DNA from 4 places in the Ruminococcus sp. OA3 genome. Region 3 is predicted to be linked to each of the others. Evidence: riboswitches for the same ligand, from Rfam matches in the RefSeq annotation. Region 3 holds a riboswitch; each other region holds the start of a gene.
The links. Region 3 has a riboswitch for cobalamin ahead of MCG98_RS05070 (Ig-like domain-containing protein). Riboswitches for the same ligand answer to the same signal wherever they lie in the genome.

Region 1: linked by a shared signal. The riboswitch ahead of MCG98_RS07100 (LysR family transcriptional regulator) and the one ahead of MCG98_RS05070 (Ig-like domain-containing protein) in region 3 are both predicted to bind cobalamin.
Region 2: linked by a shared signal. The riboswitch ahead of MCG98_RS13720 (energy-coupling factor ABC transporter permease) and the one ahead of MCG98_RS05070 (Ig-like domain-containing protein) in region 3 are both predicted to bind cobalamin.
Region 4: linked by a shared signal. The riboswitch ahead of MCG98_RS12705 (class I SAM-dependent methyltransferase) and the one ahead of MCG98_RS05070 (Ig-like domain-containing protein) in region 3 are both predicted to bind cobalamin.

Annotation. Positions count from the first base shown of each region.
Region 1 is NZ_JAKNTO010000001.1:1,562,837-1,568,188, reverse strand. Features, by position in the region: gene nikB (nickel ABC transporter permease) at 1-328, opposite strand, end outside; gene MCG98_RS07100 (LysR family transcriptional regulator) at 368-1,282, opposite strand; cobalamin riboswitch at 1,582-1,765, opposite strand; gene MCG98_RS07095 (heavy metal translocating P-type ATPase) at 2,023-4,629, shown strand; gene MCG98_RS07090 (metalloregulator ArsR/SmtB family transcription factor) at 4,816-5,100, shown strand; gene MCG98_RS07085 (NifB/NifX family molybdenum-iron cluster-binding protein) at 5,180-5,352, opposite strand, start outside.
Region 2 is NZ_JAKNTO010000001.1:3,040,287-3,045,638, forward strand. Features, by position in the region: gene cobA (uroporphyrinogen-III C-methyltransferase) at 1-756, opposite strand, end outside; gene hemC (hydroxymethylbilane synthase) at 764-1,660, opposite strand; gene MCG98_RS13710 (bifunctional precorrin-2 dehydrogenase/sirohydrochlorin ferrochelatase) at 1,716-2,186, opposite strand; gene hemA (glutamyl-tRNA reductase) at 2,176-3,408, opposite strand; cobalamin riboswitch at 3,530-3,718, shown strand; gene MCG98_RS13720 (energy-coupling factor ABC transporter permease) at 3,852-4,604, shown strand; gene MCG98_RS13725 (energy-coupling factor ABC transporter substrate-binding protein) at 4,604-4,894, shown strand; gene MCG98_RS13730 (sirohydrochlorin cobaltochelatase) at 4,918-5,352, shown strand, end outside.
Region 3 is NZ_JAKNTO010000001.1:1,097,120-1,102,471, reverse strand. Features, by position in the region: gene MCG98_RS05070 (Ig-like domain-containing protein) at 1-3,655, opposite strand, end outside; cobalamin riboswitch at 3,802-3,991, opposite strand; gene iolG (inositol 2-dehydrogenase) at 4,124-5,143, opposite strand; gene MCG98_RS05060 (YbaK/EbsC family protein) at 5,351-5,352, opposite strand, start outside.
Region 4 is NZ_JAKNTO010000001.1:2,831,170-2,836,521, reverse strand. Features, by position in the region: gene MCG98_RS12715 (carbohydrate ABC transporter permease) at 1-83, shown strand, start outside; gene MCG98_RS12710 (ABC transporter ATP-binding protein) at 103-1,242, shown strand; cobalamin riboswitch at 1,385-1,562, shown strand; gene MCG98_RS12705 (class I SAM-dependent methyltransferase) at 1,666-2,415, shown strand; gene MCG98_RS12700 (ABC transporter ATP-binding protein) at 2,425-4,155, shown strand; gene MCG98_RS12695 (ABC transporter ATP-binding protein) at 4,169-5,352, shown strand, end outside.

The DNA.
Region 1 (5,352 bases), 470 kb from region 3:
GTGAAGCCAATGCCAGTTCCAAAGTAGGCCAGAAACAGGAAGTCAGTTTCTCTACGACCGGGACTTTCATCGAATAGGAAGTACCCATATCGCCGGTCAAAACTCCCTTCAGCCAGTTTCCATACTGAATAAGAAATGGTTTATCCAGTCCCAGTTCTGCCCGTGTCTGTTCAAGAAGTTCCGGAGTCGGCACATTTCCACACTCCGTCAGCATAATTTCGGCCGGATCTCCTGGGGAAAGATACGTCAGTCCAAACGTAAAAAAACTGATGCCAAACAGCACAACTAAAATCTGTAGCAATCTTCTTCCCAGTTGTTTCTTATTCACAGTCTCTTATCCTCCCGCAGGTTGTCTTTTGTCATCATGTTATCTCTCCTCTCTGATCTGTTCTTCCAGATATCTGATAAATTCGTCTGCTATCTCCGTCAGAGAATCTTTGATTCGTTTGATATATCCAAACGAAACACTGTTTTCACTCCCTCTGACAGGAATCGCCTTGATATGATACTCTTTATACTTATCTTTCAGAAAACTGCTGTCGACCGAACAGTAATCAGTATTTTTCAACATCTGTATAAGGAAATGATCACTGTTCGTATAGGCAATCTCCTGTCTGCCGGATCTGCTCAAACCATCTCCGTTCAACACTCCTAAATGGTTGGACAGGGAATGGATTTCTTCTCTTCTCTGAATCAGCTTTACAGCCTCTAAATCCTTTTCTGAAACATAGCGTCTGTCAAACAGGGGATTTTTTTCGCTGCAGAACAAATAAATAGAAGTTCTCGCCAGTTCATGAAACCCCAGTCCTTTTGTTTTAAGCCTGCCCTCAAATACCAGCTGGTTTCTTCTGGATATATAAGTAAAGCCCAGCTCTGTACTTCTCCTGTGCACCCATGCCACTATATCCTCAAAATCACCTTCCCGAAGATCCAGATGTGGTTTTCTATATGATTTCAGCCCGTAAAATTCCGCAAGAAGTGTTGACAGATTATTGCTTGGAGTGCAGCATACAATCAGACTTTCTTCTTTTTCTCCTTTAAGAGCATTAAGCATTTCAAAATTCTTCAGCGTGCTCAGAGCATACCTGTAGACCTGCTCTCCTTCTTTCGTCAGGGTAACCCCGCTTCTGTTACGGGCGAGCAGTGTCATCCCCATTTCCTCTTCCAGTGCTTTCATAACCTTGCTGACATTCGGTTGTGTGGTGATCAGTGCCTCGGCTGCTGCATGAAAACTTCCCAGATCAACACTTGTCACAAAATACTGCAACTGCTTGATATCCATATATCCCCCTGTTATTTACACTCTTTAACCAATGTTAAATTTACTGACACTGTCTTCAGGATAAAAACAAAATAATTAAGGGAGGAAGGTTATTATATACCTTTCTCCCGGTGTCTGCAGTGCGATCCCCCCTCAGGGGTTAAGAAACGGAAAAAAATTTTCCGCCGCAGTATGTTCCCGCAAAGCGCTTTGTTATATGTAGAACAAAGTATCCCATATAATAAAAAAATGCGCACAATAAGTGCGCATAAGGACGTAATCAATTTACATTCGCTTCGCTCACACCTATACACCGTAGGTATTGCATTTCACATAAAAGCAGGTCTCCTGGCTTAAAAGCATTGTCTACTTCCCTTCCCGGATATTATATAATCATCCAGTGGTAATGAAGTCGACCCTTTTTTCACAGTGACGGGATCGCATTGGATTTTCACCAATTTCCCTATTAATCCTAAAACAGGAACTTTTATGACTCTATTTAAACCAAAATTACTATAACACACTTTTTTGTATTTTTCTCTCTTTTTTTTTGTTTTTCCCATTCCATTTTGTTATCACCCTCGCTGGATTCCGTTGATTTTCAGGATAGATACAGATCCTTTTGACTATCCGGCAGAATTTTTTTAAAGACTTTCACAAATGATATTGACTTTCCAAAGGATTCGACTTATAATCAACATATGAACAGTTATTCATATGTTTTATCATTTGATTATTTATAGAAATGGAGAGGATAAGTTATGAAACGTATGGAAGATTTGCCTGAACATCAGCACAAAGAAACCTGCGGCTGCGGACATGATCATCATGAGCACCAACATGAGGCCTGCGGCTGCGGGCATGAGCACCATGACCATCATGAGCACCAACATGAGGCCTGCGGCTGCGGGCATGAGCACCATGACCATCAGGAGCACCATCATGAGGCCTGCGGCTGCGGGCATGACCATCATGAGCACACCCCTCACAGCAGCAATACTGTAGAACTGCCGGATGACGGTCACGAAAAAAGGGTATATATTTTAGAAAATCTCGGCTGTGCCAACTGTGCAGCTAAGATGGAGCAGAAAATCCAGGAGCTTCCCGGAGTATTTGCAGCCAGCATTACTTTTGCCACAAAACAGCTGCGCATTTCCGCAGACAGTCAGGCTGCATTGGTCCCTCAGATCCAGAGTATCTGCTCTTCTATTGAATCAGAAGTGCGGGTTATACCGAAAGATACTTCTTCTGCAGGCAGCAGCAAAACAAAAACATATATCTTACAGAATCTAGGATGCGCCAACTGCGCTGCCAAGATGGAGCAGAGAATCAATCAGATTGCCGATGTGGAGAACGCTACCATTACTTTTGCTACTAAACAGCTGAAACTTACAGCAAAATCGCCGCAGCGTCTGATTCCTGAGATTAAGAAAATCTGCAATTCAATTGAAGATGGCATTGAAATTGTCGAGAAAGAAACCTCTGTGCGCAGCCACGAAGCGGTTGCTGCAAAAAAGGGAATGTCAGAGAGCACTCGCGCCCTGACAGAGATTATCATTGGAGCGGTTCTTTTCATCGCCGGTGAGATTCTGGAACACATGGGGTTCGGAACTGCAGTCACACTCCCCGTCTATGTTGTCGCTTATGTTGTCCTCGGCTGGAAGGTCATCTGGACAGCGTTAAGAAATATTACCCGGGGGCAGGTATTTGATGAAAACTTTTTAATGAGTATCGCAACACTGGGGGCTTTTGTCATCCGTGAATACCCCGAAGCAGTTGGCGTTATGCTCTTCTACCGTGTAGGAGAATTCTTCGAAGAAAAGGCAGTTGCAAAAAGCCGTTCACAGATTATGGATGCCGTGGATCTCCGCCCTGAAACCGTTAATCTGGTTTCCAATGAGGATGTGCAGATCATTCCTTCTGAGGAAGCAAGGATCGGCGATATTCTGCTTGTACGGCCCGGAGACCGAATTCCGCTTGACGGAATTGTCATCGAAGGAAACAGTCAGCTGGACACTTCCCCCATCACAGGCGAACCTGTGCCCGTCAAAACCGGCATCGGTGATTCTGTCTTGTCGGGATGCGTCAATACCAGCGGTCAGCTGAAAATCCGTGTTGAAAAAGAATTATCCGAATCCATGGTGACACGAATCCTGGATTCCGTAGAGAATGCAGCAGCAAGCAAGCCCGTAATCGACCGTTTTATCACTCGTTTTGCCCGTATTTATACACCGTTTGTTGTTGCCCTGGCCATTGTAACTGCTGTACTGCCTTCCCTGATCACAGGCGACTGGCAGCACTGGATCTATACGGCGCTTACCTTTCTGGTCATGAGTTGCCCGTGTGCACTGGTCCTCAGCGTTCCCCTGGCATTCTTTTCCGGTATCGGTGCCGGTTCCAAAAAAGGTATTCTGTTTAAAGGCGGAATTTCGATCGAGGCATTAAAAGGAGTTCGTGCGGTCATCATGGATAAGACAGGCACGATCACTCAGGGCAATTTTGTTGTTCAGGAGACGGTCCCCTCTGGTCTCATCACCCGGGATGAGCTCCTGACTCTGGCCGCAGGCTGCGAGCAGTCGTCTACACATCCGATCGCTGTCAGCATTGTAAACGCTGCGAAAGCCAGAAATCTGACTCTTTCCAAACCGGAAGCCCTTCAGGAAATTGCCGGTCACGGTATCAAAGCAAAAATTAACGGCAAAGAGGTTCTTTGCGGCAACAGTAAACTTATGGAAGCGCAGCACGTTGACCTCAGCAGTTACCACCCGTCCTCATTTGGAACAGAAGTACTGGTTGCCATTGACGGTATTTTCTCGGGACATCTGATGATCTCAGATACGATCAAAGAAGATGCCAAATCAAGCATCGCCGCTTTGAAAAAGCTGGGTCTGACTACGATCATGCTGACCGGCGATGCGCAGGAAAGTGCAGAATCTGTCGCAGAACAGACTGGAATCGACGAAGTTCATGCAAAGCTCCTCCCACAGGATAAACTCGACCGCTTAAATGATCTGCGAAGCAAATACGGCAGCGTCATGTTTGTCGGTGACGGCATCAATGACGCCCCGGTACTGGCCGGCGCCAATGTAGGCGCCGCAATGGGAAGCGGTGCCGACGCGGCAATAGAAGCTGCAGATGTTGTATATATGACTTCAGGCATGGAAGCAATCCCGCAGTCTGTACAGATCGCCCGTTCCACCAGCCGGATTTCCTGGCAGAATGTTATCTTTGCTCTGATCATCAAAGGAATCGTGATGGTGTTGGGACTCTGTGGTTTTGCCTCCATGTGGCTGGCCGTATTCGCAGATACAGGAGTAGCTTTTCTGTGTATCCTGAACTCAATCCGTATTCTTTACAAACGTATATAGGCATTTACGCCATTGACCAAATTGGATTTATCAGTTAAACTAACAATAAATCAACAGTAATCCGGACTGCTGCATCACATCTGCAGCAGTCCCGGTTTTCTTAAAGGAGATATAAACCATATGTCGAAAGAAAAGATTGAAGTCTGCACAGAGGCCCATCATCACCAGAATCTGAAAAATACCCCCATGCCCGCAGAAAATATCCTGTACCGGCTGGCAGATCTGTTTAAAGTATTTGGTGATCCTACCAGAATACGAATATTGTATAAACTCTCGGAACAGGAATTATGCGTATGTGACATCGCCGAGGTTCTGGATATGACACAGAGCGCGATCTCACACCAGCTTCGTATACTAAAACAGATGTCCCTCGTAAAGTTTCGCAGAGAAGGAAAAACCGTTTACTATTCTCTTGCAGATGACCATGTGGCAACAATTCTGGCCCAGGGACTTGACCATGTAGAAGAATAATAAAACCCAAAAAAATGAAAAGCCCCGGAATATCCAGGGCTCCTATGCCGTATTCATATACTGGCTCCTAAAGGTATATCTAGTGGCTGCAATTTCCGCCTGCACACTCACCGTGATGTTCGTGATGGCTGCACACCGTATCAGGATCATAAGAAAGATTATCATTCAAAAATTCATGAACCGCCTGATCCGCCTCACCATTTACACCCGGGTACAATTCAATACCTGCCTGCGCAAGCGCCTGCCTCGCAC
Region 2 (5,352 bases), 1.9 Mb from region 3:
CGCGAGCGGCAGCTTCTCATACCACGCAAAACGGTCGGAAAGTTCACACACCTTCCCCACGACGATGATCGCCGGCGTCTCAATTCCCTGGCGCTTTACCTCCGCCTCCAGCGTGGAAACGGTCGCAACGATCCTTTTCTGTCCGGCAGTCGTCCCCTTCTGAAGAATCGCCGCCGGCATGGACGCATCCATCCCTGCTTCCATCAGGTTTCTGCAGATATCAGGCAGGGCTGTCACGCCCATCAGGAATACCAGCGTACCCTGTGTCTCGACAAGCGCTCTGAAGTTAATATTATACTCTTCTCCTGCCCTTTTATGACCGGTGATAATATGCATGGAAGAACAGTAATCGCGGTGCGTTACCGGGATCCCGTTATACGCTGGAACCGCCATCGGTGAAGTCACTCCAGGCACTACCTCATAGGGAATATTCTCGTCGCTTAACAGCTCCAGTTCCTCGCCGCCCCTGCCAAACAGAAAAGGATCTCCGCCCTTCAGACGCACTACACGATATCCCTTTTTCGCCTCCTCAAGCAGTACCTGGTTGATCTGCTCCTGGGGCATCGTATGATTGCCCGCACGTTTTCCGACATCGATCGTCCGTGCTGTATCCGGTATCATGGCAAGAACACCGTCTCCTACGAGGCTGTCATATACCACAACTTCCGCCTGTTTCAGCACTTTCTGTCCCTTTAATGTAAATAATCCGATATCTCCTGGGCCGGCACCCACCAGCCAAACTTTTCCTGTCTGCATGTCTCTCCTACCCTTCCAGCTTTTCTTTTAATTCTCTGGCAAGCTCTTCGCCGAGCGATTCTGCTTCCTCTGCGGCTCCCTGTCTGCTGCCTTTTATGTATTCCCCCGTCTCCTCTTTATAATAGAGTCCCGTCAGGCGAATCGTTCCGTCTTCTATCACCGCGTGTGCCGCTACCGGTGAAGAGCATCCACCATCCAGATACCGCACAAATGCTCGTTCCGCCAATGCCGCATACGTCCCGTTCTGATCTGAAAATCCTTTCAGAAACGAATAATCCTCGCCCGCTCTGCCCTGAAGTGCCAGGATTCCCTGTCCTGCTGAAGGAATGATCTCTTCCGGTTCAAAATATCTGCTGATCCTTTCCGCGAGTCCAAGCCGTTTAAGGCCTGCAGCCGCCAGAACAAGCGCAGAGTACTCCCCGCTGTCGAGTTTTGCCAGACGGGTGATTACATTTCCGCGCACACTTTTGAATTCTGCCTTCGGAAACAGCTCCCGAAGCTGCAGGATTCTTCTCAGGCTGGAACAGCCGACAGGTTTCGTAAAATCAATATCCTTCACCCCCTGCGGCAATACAAGAACATCTCTCGGATCTTCCCGCTTCGAAAATGCAACGACCGGAAGTTCATCCGGAACTTCCATCGGCATATCCTTTAAACTGTGCACAGACAGGTCACTTCGTCCGTCGATCAGCGCTCTGTCCAGCTCTTTCACGAACAACCCTTTTCCTCCGACTTTATCGAGCGTCCGGTCCAGGATGATATCACCTGTCGTTTTCATCGTCAAAAGTGAAACTTCGGTCTTTGGACACGTATCTTTTATGTATGAGATCACCATCTCGCTCTGTATAACCGCCAGTTTACTCTCCCGGCTGCCAACACAAAATTTCTGGGGTGCTGCCATCATCATTCGTCCTCCTGTAAAATTATTATACCCTCGGATTTCTCCGCACGATGTTGTATCATATCATATCGTCAAATGCTTTTTCTATCGCCTGCCTGGCACGTTTCGCCCTGCTGTGGTCCCTTCCTCCGGCATTGACCCCCGCTACAAGGACATCTCTTTTAACAATCCCCGGAAAATGAAAATCACATTTCGTCCCGTCACTGATAACATTCACAAGGATACCCAGACATTTGCATACACTGTGAATTTCTTCATTAAGCCCCGCATCGTCAGTCCCCGCAATCACGATATCGGCTCCGTAAATATCTTCCCTCTCATACCGCTTTTCCCGTATCTGTATTCTTCCTTTTTCTGCCAGATCCAGCACACTGTCTTCGAAATGCGGCGCAATGACGGTGATATTCTCTGTGAATTCCGCCAGAGTCTGAATTCTCCGTGATGCAATCTTTCCGGCTCCGACAACAACTGTTTTCTTACCCGATATATCAACAAAAAGCGGAAAGTACGCCTGTCCACTATTCTTCATACAGTTTTTCCAATCCTTCCACACAGGCTAAAAATGTTTCTTTTTCCAGCGAATCCCGCAGTCCGAAGATCATTTTGCCGACTACTTTTCCTGCCGCCAGTTCAATTGACTGTCTGAGTGACTCCCTCTCCCTGTCGTCCAGAGGAAGTTTCCCCAGGATCTTATGTATACGCAGCTCCAGATCTGTCACCGCATCCTCCTGGATTTCCTGAATACGGGGGATCAGATCTCTTCCGTCATACCAGTCATAGAATTCTTTCTGCTGTTCCTGAAGAATCGCCTCAGCCTGGTCAAAGGAATCTTTCAGATAATCGCCGACTGCCGTGACCTGAAAATCATCGATGTCATACAGCGTCACATGTTCCATCTCCCCGATTGCCGGTTCGATATCCCTGGGCACAGCAAGATCGATGAAAATAATATCATGTGTAAGGTCCGCTTCTTCGAGCAGTTCCCGGGTGAGTGTAAAATTGGGACTTGCAGTCGCACTGACTACCACATGGCATTTGGGCAGCAAGTCCATACGTTCTCCGTAATTAATCCGGGCACATCCCTTCGGGATCGTTACCATACCGCTCCGGTACTGCCGGACTGTTACAGTCACCACGGCGCCTGCTTTCTGCATCGTCTGCGCAGCCAGCTTTCCCATCTCTCCATTACCGATCACCATGCATGTCTTTCCCTGTATCTCATACCCCTGCTCTTTGAGCATGGAAACCGCACGGTCCATTGCGGTAAAATTTGCTCTTGAGAAGGTAACATCCGTTTTTACTTTTTTTGCCGCTGTCACCGCCATGCGGAACAGCACTTCCAGGACACTGTCAGTCATATAATTCTCACGTGCAAGTGACAGTGCATCTTTTACCTGGGTAATAATCTGATCCTCTCCGAGGATCTGGGATTTCAGTCCGCAGGTTAAATGGAACAGATGGTTCACCGCTTCGTTTCTCTCACGCATGACAAAATACTGTCCGAACTGCGTCGGATCCACTTCCTTGATGATACACAGTTCTTCCACAAGTGAGCCTTCCCATTCCTCTTCCACACTGGCCCAGATTTCCATACGATTACAGGTTGAGAGTATGATACATCCCAATATGCCATCCCTGCTTTTCAGCTCTTCCATGGCAGCAGCCGCATTCTTCTTCGTAAAGGAGAATAATGCCCGTACATCCACCGATGCTTTGTTATGATCGATACCCACCATACAAATACTCATCATTTGTTCCTCCGAAAATTTATTCCTCCCCATCATAGCACATACTTTTGAAAATGCAAAATCTATTTTCTACTTTTTTTAAATTCTATTTGACATTAGCCTGACTACGCGATAAAATTTATCATAGAATTGAATATGAAGTGGAGCCTGCGTATTTCTCCGCAGGGTAAGAGGAAAGTGAGTGTAACTCTCACACGGTCCCGCCGCTGTAATGGAAGAGCTGTATCTTATGATGTCACTGGTGAAAACTGGGAAGGCAAGATACAGTGATGACGCCTGAGTCAGAAAGCCTGCCCTTCATAAGCGATTTACACCCCGGTTACGAACGATGGCCTGGTGTAAGGAAACGGCAAATTCTTATATGCTGCCGTTTCGGTGCGCCTGTCTATGTGAAGTGGGATTCCTTAGATATGGCGTTATTTTTTTGAATGAGAAAGGAGAAAGTTATGACAAAGTCACAAAGAACAATCGTTTTGATAGCCGCAGTTTTTGCTCTTTCATTTGGAATCCTGCCGGCTGCAAACGCGATGCACATTATGGAGGGTTATCTCCCGGCCAAGTTCTGTATTGCCTGGGGTGTTGTCTGCGTACCTTTTTTAATCGCAGGTTTCTTCTCCATAAAGAAAACACTTTCCGGAAACCGGAAACTGATCATGATCCTGGCTATGGTGGGTGCGTATGCATTTGTCCTGTCCTCACTTAAGATTCCGTCTGTCACGGGAAGCTGTTCCCACATGACAGGAACCGGTCTCGGCGCGATCCTGTTTGGTCCCGCTGCTGTCAGTATCGTCGGACTGATCGTCCTGGTCTTTCAGGCAATCCTGCTCGCTCACGGAGGGCTTACCACTCTGGGCGCAAATACATTTTCCATGGCAATCGCCGGACCGCTGGTATCCTATGGAATCTACAGGCTCTGTAATAAACTGAAGGTACCGAAGCTTGTTTCCGTATTTCTGGCAGCCTGCCTCGGAGATCTGTTTACATACGTGATCACCAGCATCCAGCTGGCAATCGCTTATCCATCCGCTGACGGCGGATTCGGCGCTTCCCTTGGGAAATTCCTGGCTATTTTCGCAGCAACTCAGGTACCGCTTGCCATCATTGAAGGTATCCTGACCGCCATCGTAATCATCGGCCTGGAATCTTACGCTAAGTCTGAGCTCACAGATCTTGGATTTTTAAGAGGGAGGAACGCATAATGACTAAAAACGCTAAAACTGTACTGATACTTCTGCTGCTTGTCGTTGTGATCGCTGTTGTACCGCTTTTCCTGAAAAGTGGTGCTGAATTCGGCGGTGCCGACGGTGCAGCTTCTGAAATGATCGAGGAGATTCAGCCAGGCTATGAAACCTGGGCTGATCCTATCATGGAACCTGCCAGCGGAGAAATTGAAAGTCTTCTCTTCTGCCTTCAGGCCGGCCTTGGTGCCGGAGTCTTCGGCTTCGTCATGGGACGTCTGGTAGAGAGAAAAAAACACGAATCTAAGTAGAAAACACAGGAGGAAAACGCCCCATGCCGGACGCATCCAAAAAAGCAATTCTGGTTGTCAGCTTTGGTACCAGTTTTGCCGAGACGAGAGAAAAAACAATTGACGCTATTGAAAAAGAAATTGCAGACGCTTTTCCTGACTATCTGATTTACCGCGCCTGGACCAGTAAAATGATCATGGCAAAGCTGCTAAAACGTGACGGAATCAAGATTCTGAATGTCAGAGAAGCAATGGAGAAAATGCGTGATGACGGTATTACAGATGTCATCGTTCAGCCGACTCACGTGATCAACGGTATCGAAAATGAATTGATGACAGAAGATGCACTGATGTATCAGTCTTCCTTCTCATCCATCACCTTCGGCAATCCGCTGCTCACAACCGAGGAGGATAATCATCATGTAGTGCATACCATCGCAGCGCATTTTTCCCATCTTCGTGAGGATCACGAAGCTCTC
Region 3 (5,352 bases):
CCGCTCTAGCAATGGTAACATTACGTTCACTGAAGGCAATCCCCGTCATTGTCACCTCTGGGACCGTCACCTCACAGCTTGCCTTCATGCCGGCACCCTCTGCCGTGATGGTGGCTTTTCCAACGCCCGCTGCAGTTACCGTTCCATCCGCCGCTACTTTTGCCACGCTGCTGTCGGAAGATGTCCAGGTAAGCAGAATCGGCACTTTGACCTCCTCCGGCGTATAGGTAACGTTCAGTTTTTTACTGCTCATATTAGCCAGCGTGATTTCCTTTTCATCCATTTCCATGGAGGTTGGCGCTTCCCCTGACACGGCATTTTTAAGCGCCTCATACGCCGTATTCACCTCTTCCTGGGATGCCGGAAGATTCAGCATTACCGCGTTTGCAGCATCATAAGCACTTTTAATTGCATCGTCACCAAGCAGGGTCTCCCTGTTCTGCGCGCTGTTGACAGCCGCAATCTGTTCCACCAGGTCATCTTTATTGGCACGTGCTTTTCCACTGTCCCCGCCACCGGTTGAGTATCCGCCACCGATGTCAGAACCATATGCAACCGTAAACTGCACACGCACCACGTCTCCATCCGAGAGATAACTGTCAGCAAATCCAACATTCGGGAACACATTGTTCAGACAATACATCCAGCCTGATCCCTGCGCATAGTCAAACTCACCCAGCTGGCCTTCTGTCCCTTCTGTCCAGGAAATGCCCAGGTCTTTGAGATCTTCATTCAATGATGCATCTAAAATTAAATCTTTTGTCGCTGCCTTTGGATTCCTTGCATTTGCTCCGATGATCGAGGACAGATAAAAACCACTCTCTACCGTTCCTGTATTACTGTAATCGTAACCACTTTCCCGGATCAGGCGGGTCAGAGCCTGCGCCGCATTGTCGCCTTCATACACCGGTATCTTTACCGGCTCAACGATATATCCGCTGTTGATACTTGTGGCTTCGATTCCCATCGTCGCATAGCCGATCAATTCGCCCTTTTCTGCCTTCTGGTAATTGATGGTGTATGTCTTTGACGCTGTCTTTCCAGCGCTGTCCGTCACTGTGATCTCTACGGTATGATCACCGTTTTCTTTACCCGAAAAATTCAGCGTATAACTCGTCTTTACATCGTCATTCCAGTTAAAATCAACGTTCTTGCCGTCAAATTTAACCGTGGCATCGATCTTATTTCCATCTCCATCACGGGCAATGACATCAAACGTCTTTTTGCTGCCGCGCTGAACCATGCCGTCCTGGAGGGTCGTCTCAATGGTAGGCATGACCGCTTTCTCCAGCGCCATCATGTAACCGGAGTCATTTTTATAGTAAATCGTTCCTTCTCTGTCACAGATCGCACTGGTGATGCAATAGTTTTTCATGCCATCTTCAGGCGTATACAGGATCCCGCTTCCCGGATCCGCCTCCGTAAGCCCCGGTTTGTCCTTTACGACATAGATCTCACCGTTTTTGGAATTGACGGTAAAATATGCATACACATAGCCGTCGCTCTCGTACGCTGTTGTCAGCAGTGCGGAACTCTGCGGATAAGCGGTCAGCGGTATGGTATATGCCTCCGATGCTGTACCGTCAGCCGCCAGATCCAGCACTTTGATACTGTGTCCGTCAGGACTGAAATTGCTCGCGCCGCTGACTCCGATATAGATCCTGCTGTTATAGATAAGCGGTGTGCTGGTACTCATGCCGCCCAGCGCAAACGATGTGACAGAAGCTTCATCGATCACACCCGACTCTGACACTTTTGCCGAGTACAGGTATCCGCCCTTGGACGCAAAATACACACGGTCCGTCGCCGCATCATAGGCAATATCGGTCCGGATATCACCCACGAATCCGCTGACCTTACTGATCACCTCGCCCGTCTCTTTGTCAAAGGAGTACAGGGACGCCGTCTCGCTGGTAGAATTGTTCTGCCCGTCATCGGTGCCCACCATCACATACTGACCCGAAGCGTAAGCTCCCGCCCAGTATACGCCTCCGGCAATTGTCTGTGTCCATTCTGCGGTTTTGGTTTCTGTCTTCTTCGCATCCGCCTTGACACATACAAAATTGGCATCCCTCGTCTCACTGTTCCAGAAGCCTGTATAAATATAGCCGTCAGAATACCGGATTGGAGAATTCGGCTGTCCGCCGAGTTCATCTTTGTACACCCAGAGAGACTCCAGTGTACTGGCATTAAATGCCTGGATACGTCCGTTCGAGAGACCGACAAAGATCATCCCCCCGCCGTAAGTCGGAGGTACAATGGAGAAGTTGCTGCTTCCCGCCATGGTCCCTGTCGCAACGACATCGCCGGTCTCTTTATTAATCTTCATAATACTGCCGTCATAATAGCAATACATGTAACCGTCCACGAGAATCGGTGAGCTGACTGCTTTCCAGCCATAATCCGCACCAATCTTCTTCCCCCACTTCAGATGGGTCTCTCCCGCTGCAGTCGGAGTCAGCGCCTGAGTGATCGCCATATTATCCTGGCTGTTCCTGTAATCATACCACTCTGCATCTAACTCCGGGAGTGTAGTATCTTCTGCCTCATTCACCGTAACTGTCAGATACGGAGCAACCAGAGGATTGTCATATTCACCATCACATTTCGCCGTAACATAATATGTTCCAGCCGTATCAAATTTTAAGGTGACATTTCCATCGGCATCTGTCACGGCCCCTTCAATAGCTTCGGAGGTCCCTAGATAGCCTTTGGGATCCGCTGCATCCGGTGTCACCAGTAAAAGCTGTGCATCTTCCACCGCTTTTGTCTGCTGATCAATCATGCTCTGCGCATAATTCCCAAAGTATGCATAGCAGTAACCTTTCAAATTCAGTGAAATCTCATCACCCGTCTCAGCCTCAAGGCTGCTAACCTTCTCACCGTCGGCAAAAAACATGCCGTAGTTGTCCAGGAAGTATTCATCATCCTGGTAGAAAAAGAACTCCAGCTCATCACCCTGTCTGATGGCACAGTTATTTGCCGAATAACCGGTATATCCATAGGCAGTCTCAACATCATCGTGCGGCATCGCACCGTTGACCGCGAAGCTGATACTGCTCGTTGAAACGCCATTCAGTTTGGTAATAAACCCGTCAGAACTGACTTCCAGATATTCACCAATGTTTTCTTTTGTCGCATCATACAGATCAATATGCATCTGTACCAGGGCGTCAAGAGGCGTGATATCTCCCTCGCTGACATTTGTTCCGTATGTAAAACCATAGGATTTTGCCAGATTAGAGGAAATCTCTGACACCTTTGGAAGATAGAAGAAGGTATCCCCCTGTTTCATTGACATCCGTACTTCGGCCCTGCTGGCTCCCACTGTCACTTCTTCCGCCGTAGCAGGGACCTGACTCTGCAGCTCATCTGCCGTAGCTTTGGGAGCCTCTCCTTCAATTTTCTGCCCTGCATCTTCCTGTTCGCCTTCCTCCTTCAGATTGTCTTCTTCCTGAAGACTTTCATCCGGTTCCGGCTCGCTCTCCGATGATGGTTCCTCCACGGAGACATCATCGTTCTCAGTCTCTTCCATACCTCCGGTTATGGGAACCGGCAGATCTTCCGCCGCACCAAATGCTGCAGTCGGAACAGACGTCAGGATCATCAGTGCTGCCAAAATCATACTGATGACCTGTTTTTTAAGCTTCTTCATACACATTTGCTCCTTTTCTCTTTTTTTGACCATAGAAAAAATCGCACAAAAAAAGAGCCGTAACAGGCTCTACCTTTAAAAAGGGACCTTTTTGCATACCACAAAAAAAGGTCCTGGATTCTCTTCTCAATCCGCCTTGCTTACGAATCTCTTTTCACAAACCGCGTTGTTGTATCCTGACTCGGGTTCGTCCTACTAAAAGCGCCTTCCCGGATTTCATCCAGTGGCATCCTGCTTTGTTCGTCCCCCATACAGTAGAGATAGGCTGTCCCGGATTCTCACCGGGTTCCGTTTAAACAGACACGCTGTGCCTGACCGCAGTTTTTATTCAGTTAATACTATGGTGTTAATCATTAATTTAGATGATTTTGTTTTATTTGTCAAGATATATTACAAAAGCCGAATGTTTTTTTAGATTTAAAAATGGGAGCGTCTTTATCAGACACTCCCATACCCCTCTGACAAATATCAGATTTTAACAACGCCCTTTGTCACCAGTGCTTTCTGTGCTGCTTCACAGATCTGTGTTGCAGCTGTTCCGTCATGTACGACAACACCGGGTTTCTTTCCGTTCTGTACACAGTCTACGAATTCTTTCATCTCCTCAACGTATGCCTGCTGGAAACGTTCCGGGAAGTTGCGTACACACTCCTGAACAACACCGTGTTTGTCATACATTACTGCAAGATTCTTAGCCGGAACCGGGCTGACACGGATACTTCCCTCTGTTCCGATGATCTCTGTCTCGATATGATAACCATGTACTGCCGCTCTGCCTACATGAAGCTGTCCCATAGCCCCATTCTTAAAGGAGAAGGTAGCGCATGCTGTTTCAACATCGCCCTGCTCTGTAAATCTTGGATGTTTTACTGTGCTTCCGATCGCGTATACCTCTTCCGGGTCGTCACCCAGGAACCAGCGCATCAAGTCAATGTCATGGCTTGCCATATCCATCATGATACCTCCGCTCTTCGGAACGTATCCGCTGTCCAGTAAGCTCTCGGCATCTGCATCCGGGTCAACACCGGTAGCCTTTACAAGGTAAGGTTTTCCGATAGCACCTTCATCGATTTTCTTTTTTGCATATGCGTAGGACGGATCATATCTGCGCATGAAACCGAGCATAAATACGAGATCGGGATACTGCTCCACTTCCTTTTCTGTTGCGTAGCATTCATCGAGTGTAACGGCAAGCGGTTTCTCACAGAAGATATGTTTTCCGGCTTTTAATGCCAGTGAAATCTGCTCCGGATGGAAGGTGGACGGGGATACGATCACGACTGCGTCGATGTCCGGATCCTGACACATCTCACCGAAATCAGCATATGTTTTCGCCACACCCAGTTCATTTTTTGCATACTCAAGTTCCGCCGGTACAACAGAGCAGGCTGCAACCAATTCAGCCGCCGGTACACCGAACGCCAGATTGTTCGCATGTGCTCGTCCAAGTCTTCCCAACCCAACAATACCAATTCTTACTTTCTTCATTCTCCAATTCCTCTCTTCACTGTGATTTCTCTCTTCCAAAGTTCAGATCTATATAAACCGTACGCCGATTTATACATTAATCATATCATAACAAATACTTTTTCTCAATTCTTTAGTAATATTGCACGGTTACAATTTTCTTTCAGCAGAAACTTCAGGTCATTATCACGAGGACGGGACAGACTTTCACATTCTTGCTTACCATCCTT
Region 4 (5,352 bases), 1.7 Mb from region 3:
CACTTATGCCGCCGCTTCTGATATTTATGTTCGGGCAGAAATATCTTGAACAAGGCATTATATCTTCTGGAATGAAGGACTGAAATATAATAGGAGTTGTTTATGGATAATGAAGTTCGGGCAGGCAGCCTGCAAATACACAAAGTAAATAAGTGGTATCCAGGCAATGTACACGCCGTTATCAATATGGATATGGAAATAGAACAGGGTGAATTGATTGTTTTCGTGGGGCCTTCCGGCTGTGGAAAGACTACACTGCTTCGTATGATTGCGGGACTTGAGGGCATCAGCAGCGGCGAGGTCCTTATGGATGGCAGGGTGGTTAATAAAGTACCGCCTAAGAACCGTGACATTGCGATGGTATTTCAGAATTATGCCCTCTATCCGAACATGAAGGTAAAGAATAATATTGCGTTCCCCCTCAAGATGCGCCATACCAAAAAGCAGGAAGCAGCGGCACGGGTAGCTGAGGTGGCAAAAAAGCTGGAACTGGACACTTTGTTGGAAAGGAAGCCCGGTGCACTCTCCGGGGGGCAGCGTCAGCGTGTGGCCCTTGCGCGGTCATTGGTGAGAAGGCCTAAGCTTTTTTTGATGGATGAACCGCTGGCAAATCTGGATGCGAAACTCCGCACAGAGATGCGCCGGGAGATTATAACGCTACAGCGGGAATTGGGTGTAACAACAATATATGTTACACATGACCAGATCGAAGCCATGACAATGGGAACACGTATTGCTGTAATGAATTGCGGCGTTTTACAGCAGTTTGGAACGCCGCAGGAGATCTATCAAAATCCGGCTAACCTTTTCGTTGCCGGATTTATAGGCTCTCCCAATATGAATATATGGGATACAAAGATTGTATCATATCATGCGCAGCATTTTCTGACTCTGGGTGAAGCCCGTATTCCTATAAATATAGGTAATTTGCCTGGGGAGCAATTACAAGAGCCGCTTAAGGCTGGCATCCGTCCGGAACACATTGAGCTTGCTTCAAAGAATGAGCCTGGCGCCATCCGGATGGAGATCGGCCTGTTGGAGAATACAGGGCGTGAGGTGGCCGTTTTTCTTGCTGCGCCCGGCATACCGAATCTCACGGTCATGACGAATGCTGATTTCCCAGGTCAAATTGGACATGAGATATATGTTCGTCTGAAGCAGGAGAAGATACATGTATTTAATGCAGAGGGGGAGCGATTGACGAGAGTGCAGACGGACACGAAGCACCGCAGGACAACATAAGAATCCGGGTGATGAAAACGCGTACGGGTGTTATGCAATGCTGTGATTTATATAACAAAATGGAATGAATTTAAGCGAAAAAATTTGTAGACTTCAGATAAAAAAGGTGATATTCTCATAAAAGAGCAAATTTAATACGATTTTACAGTTAAACTGTGCAAGTTCCGAAAGGATTAATAGAGAAACCGGTCAGAATCCGGTACGATCCCGTCACTGTGTTAGGGAGCATTCTTTCAAGGTGCCACTGGGTATTTACCTGGGAAGGTGGGAGAATGTGATGATCTTAAGTCAGGAGAACTGCTTGCGCAGAAGTAGTTATGATTCTTACGGTGTATAAGGAGCATATGTTATTTGTGTGTTTACGGCCGTAGTGGGCCGTTTTTTTATTTAAAGCACAGACAACCAGATGAAAAGGAGGACAACATGGAACTGAACAGCGAGATTAAAGATTATTGGGAGGGTGAGGCGAAGGTCTACAGCCGTGGAATTCAGGAGGAACTGGACGGACCGCATTGCGAGGCGTGGAAGGCATTGATTCGGGATTATGTACCACACAGCGGCTCTCTGAAAATTCTGGATGCGGGATGCGGTCCGGGATTTTTCCCGATCATTCTGGGGGAAGAGGGACATGAGGTGACGGGAATCGATATTACCGAAAATATGATTTCCTGTGCAGAGGAACACGTAAAAGCCCGGGGACAGCACGCAGTACTGCAGACGATGGACTGTCAGGACCTGCAGTTTCCGGATAATACCTTTGATATGGTGATCAGCAGAAATATAACATGGACCCTGGGGGATCCTCAGAAAGCGTACAGGGAGTGGAAACGGGTGCTGAAGCCGGGAGGCAGACTGCTGGTATTTGATGCGTGCTGGTATCTTTATCTGTACGACGAGGAACTTGGAAAACGATACCGGGACAATGAGGCCAGAATTAATGAAAAATACGGACGGAACGTACATGCTCATGCAAATCCACAGAAAGGAGATGAACTGAGCCGTCAGCTCTTCATGAGTGATAAGGTTCGCCCGTTGTGGGATCTGGAATATCTGATGTCACTGGGATTTGCAAAAGTATTTGCGGAGCCGAATATCATCGATAAAGTCTGGGATGAAAAAGGAAAGGAACTCAATAAACTGACACCGGCCTTTATGGTGGGCGCAGAAAAATAACGGACGATTATGGGAAAATATATAAGACTGATTGAATTTCTAAAAAAGATACCGGGAGATGTTGCAGTCAAGATCATATTGGGACTATCCATGGTTGCGTGCAGTTTTATACAGGCATTTTGCCTTGCAAAGGGTGTCACAGCTGTATTTGATAAAAAGCAGCTGTCGGCTGTGCTGGGATATCTGGCAGTATGCCTGCTGGCATTATTGTTCCGGTCATTTCTGGTACGATATCAGGAAGGATACACGAAAAAGATGGCAGCCAAGGTAAAGGCAGTCATCAGGAATACGATGCTGGCAAAACTGATGCAGCTGGGACCGTCCTATAGAAATGACAAACGGACGGGAAACCTGCAGTCACTGATCACAGACGGGGTCGAGTCTTTTGAGGCGTTTCTGGTCCAGTACCTGCCGCAAACGGTTGTGGTATTTGTGACAACGCTGTTTTCTACGGTTTATCTGTGGACACTGGACTGGGCAGTAGGGCTTCTTGTTTTGATCATGGCGATTTTAGCCATCGTAGTTCCCCATTTATTTATGCCGGCAGTATCTAAAGTAATGATTGAATACTGGCAGGATTATGCAGATTTGAATGCTCAGTACATCGACAGCATGCAGGGTATGAATACGCTGAAATCCATGGGAGTCAGCAAACGGGAAGGAAAGAAGCTGGCGGAGCGTGCCTGGGGATTTGCAGGAGAATCCATGAAAAATCTGGGAATTTCCCTGTCGGACTCAGCAGTGATCGTTACGTGTACGGCCATCGGAACGGCAGCCAGCATCGCCATTGCAGCGTATCACATGGCTCAGGGAAAGCTATCCTATGGAAGTCTCCTGATCATTCTGTTCCTGGCAGGTGAATGTATGAAGCCTCTGAATGATATGAATACATACTGGCACAGCAGTTATCTGGGACTCTCCGTAGCAGAAGAGCTGTTTGCGGTGCTGGATGAACCGGTCGCATTGAAGGATGGAAAAGGTCCGGATCAGCTCACCGGAGAGCTCCCGGAGATTTCCATGAATCAGGTATTCTTTCATTACGATAAGAGTTCCGCAGATGTACTGGAGAATATTGATTTACAGTTTGACTCAGGAAAGATTACAGCCATTGTGGGAAAATCGGGTTCCGGAAAGTCTACAATTGTGAACCTTCTGCTTCGTTTTTATGATGTTTCCTCCGGCAGTATTATTCTGGACGGAAGGGATCTTCGGGATTTTTCCATCGAGTTTCTGCGCAGCAAAATTGCGGTGGTGTTCCAGGAATCCTATCTGTTTTATGGAACGATCCGGGAAAACATCAAAATGGCAAATCCAAAAGCCTCCGATGAGGCGATGATAGAAGCGGCAAAAACGGCGAATGTTCACGAATGCATCATGGAACTTCCTGACGGATATGACACGATTGTAGGAGAAAGAGGCGCTACGCTTTCCGGCGGAGAACGTCAACGGGTTTCCATAGCCCGGGCAATTCTCAAAGACGCACCAATCCTGATTTTGGATGAGGCTACGTCCAGTGTTGATATGATTCATGAGTCATTGATACAGGAAGCCCTGAATCGGTGTATGAAACATAAGACGACCATTGTAATTGCTCACAGGCTTTCTACCATTGAGCATGCAGACAGGATCTATGTGCTGGATCATGGAAAACTGGCAGGATGGGGAACTCACCAGGAGTTACTGGAACATAACAGTACCTATCAGGGACTCATACAGGCACAGAAATATGCAGAAAAGTAAAAAGGAACAACAAATGGAAAAAACAAGAATTCAAAATGTATTACGACTTTCCAAAAGGTTGAAACCGTACGGAGCCAGAATTGCGGGAGCTGTCGCAAGCGGTGTGGGACACCAGCTTTCTATCGTTGCAGTGTCGGCATTCTGTGCGTACCTGACAGGGCTTGCGATTGAAGGAAAGCTGCTGGAACGTATGCCGGCGATGGCGGCCCTGCTCGCTGCTATCGTCGCGGCAAGGGTTTTCTTCTATTTTATGGAGATGTGGCTGGCCCATGATGTGGCTTTTAAGGTTCTGGCAGATTTCAGGATCAGATTGTTTGATGCTATTGAACGGGTCTCGCCTGCGATTTTACTGAATATGCGTTCCGGACAGCTCGCCTCCACGTTGATGAGTGATGTGGAATTGCTGGAGTGGTTTTTTGCCCATTCATTCGGAAGCATTCTGGTGGCGGTGATTGCGCCGCTGGTGCTGATGGTCTGCCTGGGCTTTCTTTATCCGGTACTGCCGCTGCTGCTGATCTTCTTTTTGATCATCCTTGTTTGGATTCCGGTCTGGATGAAAAAGAAGGCGGATACCCAGGGGAGACAGGTAAGAGAACAGCTGGGAGATGCCAATGCGGTTACCATGGAAGGTGTTCAGGGTATGAAGGAGATTCTTTCTTTGAATTACCTGAAAGCTTATCAGAAGAAAAATGAAGCCTACATGAGCCGATTTTATGCAAGTCAGCTTGTCTACGGCAAACGTCTGGGAACAGAGGGTGCCCTGCTTCAGGGAGTCCTGGGAGTCTCCATGCTGTGCATAACGGCTGTAGCGGCAGGACTGGTGCTGAAAGGAAAGATTGGTTTTGCCTGGTATCCGGTGGTGGTAATACTTTCCGGTATGGTTCTGGGACCCGTTGTGGAAGTGTGTAATACGGCGAGAAACTTTGGGCTGATCTTCGCAGCGGCGGATCGTGTCTACCGTGTACTGGAAGCTGAACCCCAGGTGAAGGACTGCGGCAAAGAAGTAGATACTGACGGGCTGTCACCAATTGTGACATACGATCGCGTGTCGTTTCGCTATCAGGAAGATCTGGAAAATGCGGTGGAACATGTCAGTTTTACCGTCAACCCGGGTGAGACGGTTGCCCTTGTGGGAGCTTCCGGAGCGGGAAAAACTACGTGTATGAATCTGCTTCTTCGTTACTGGGATGTAAAAGA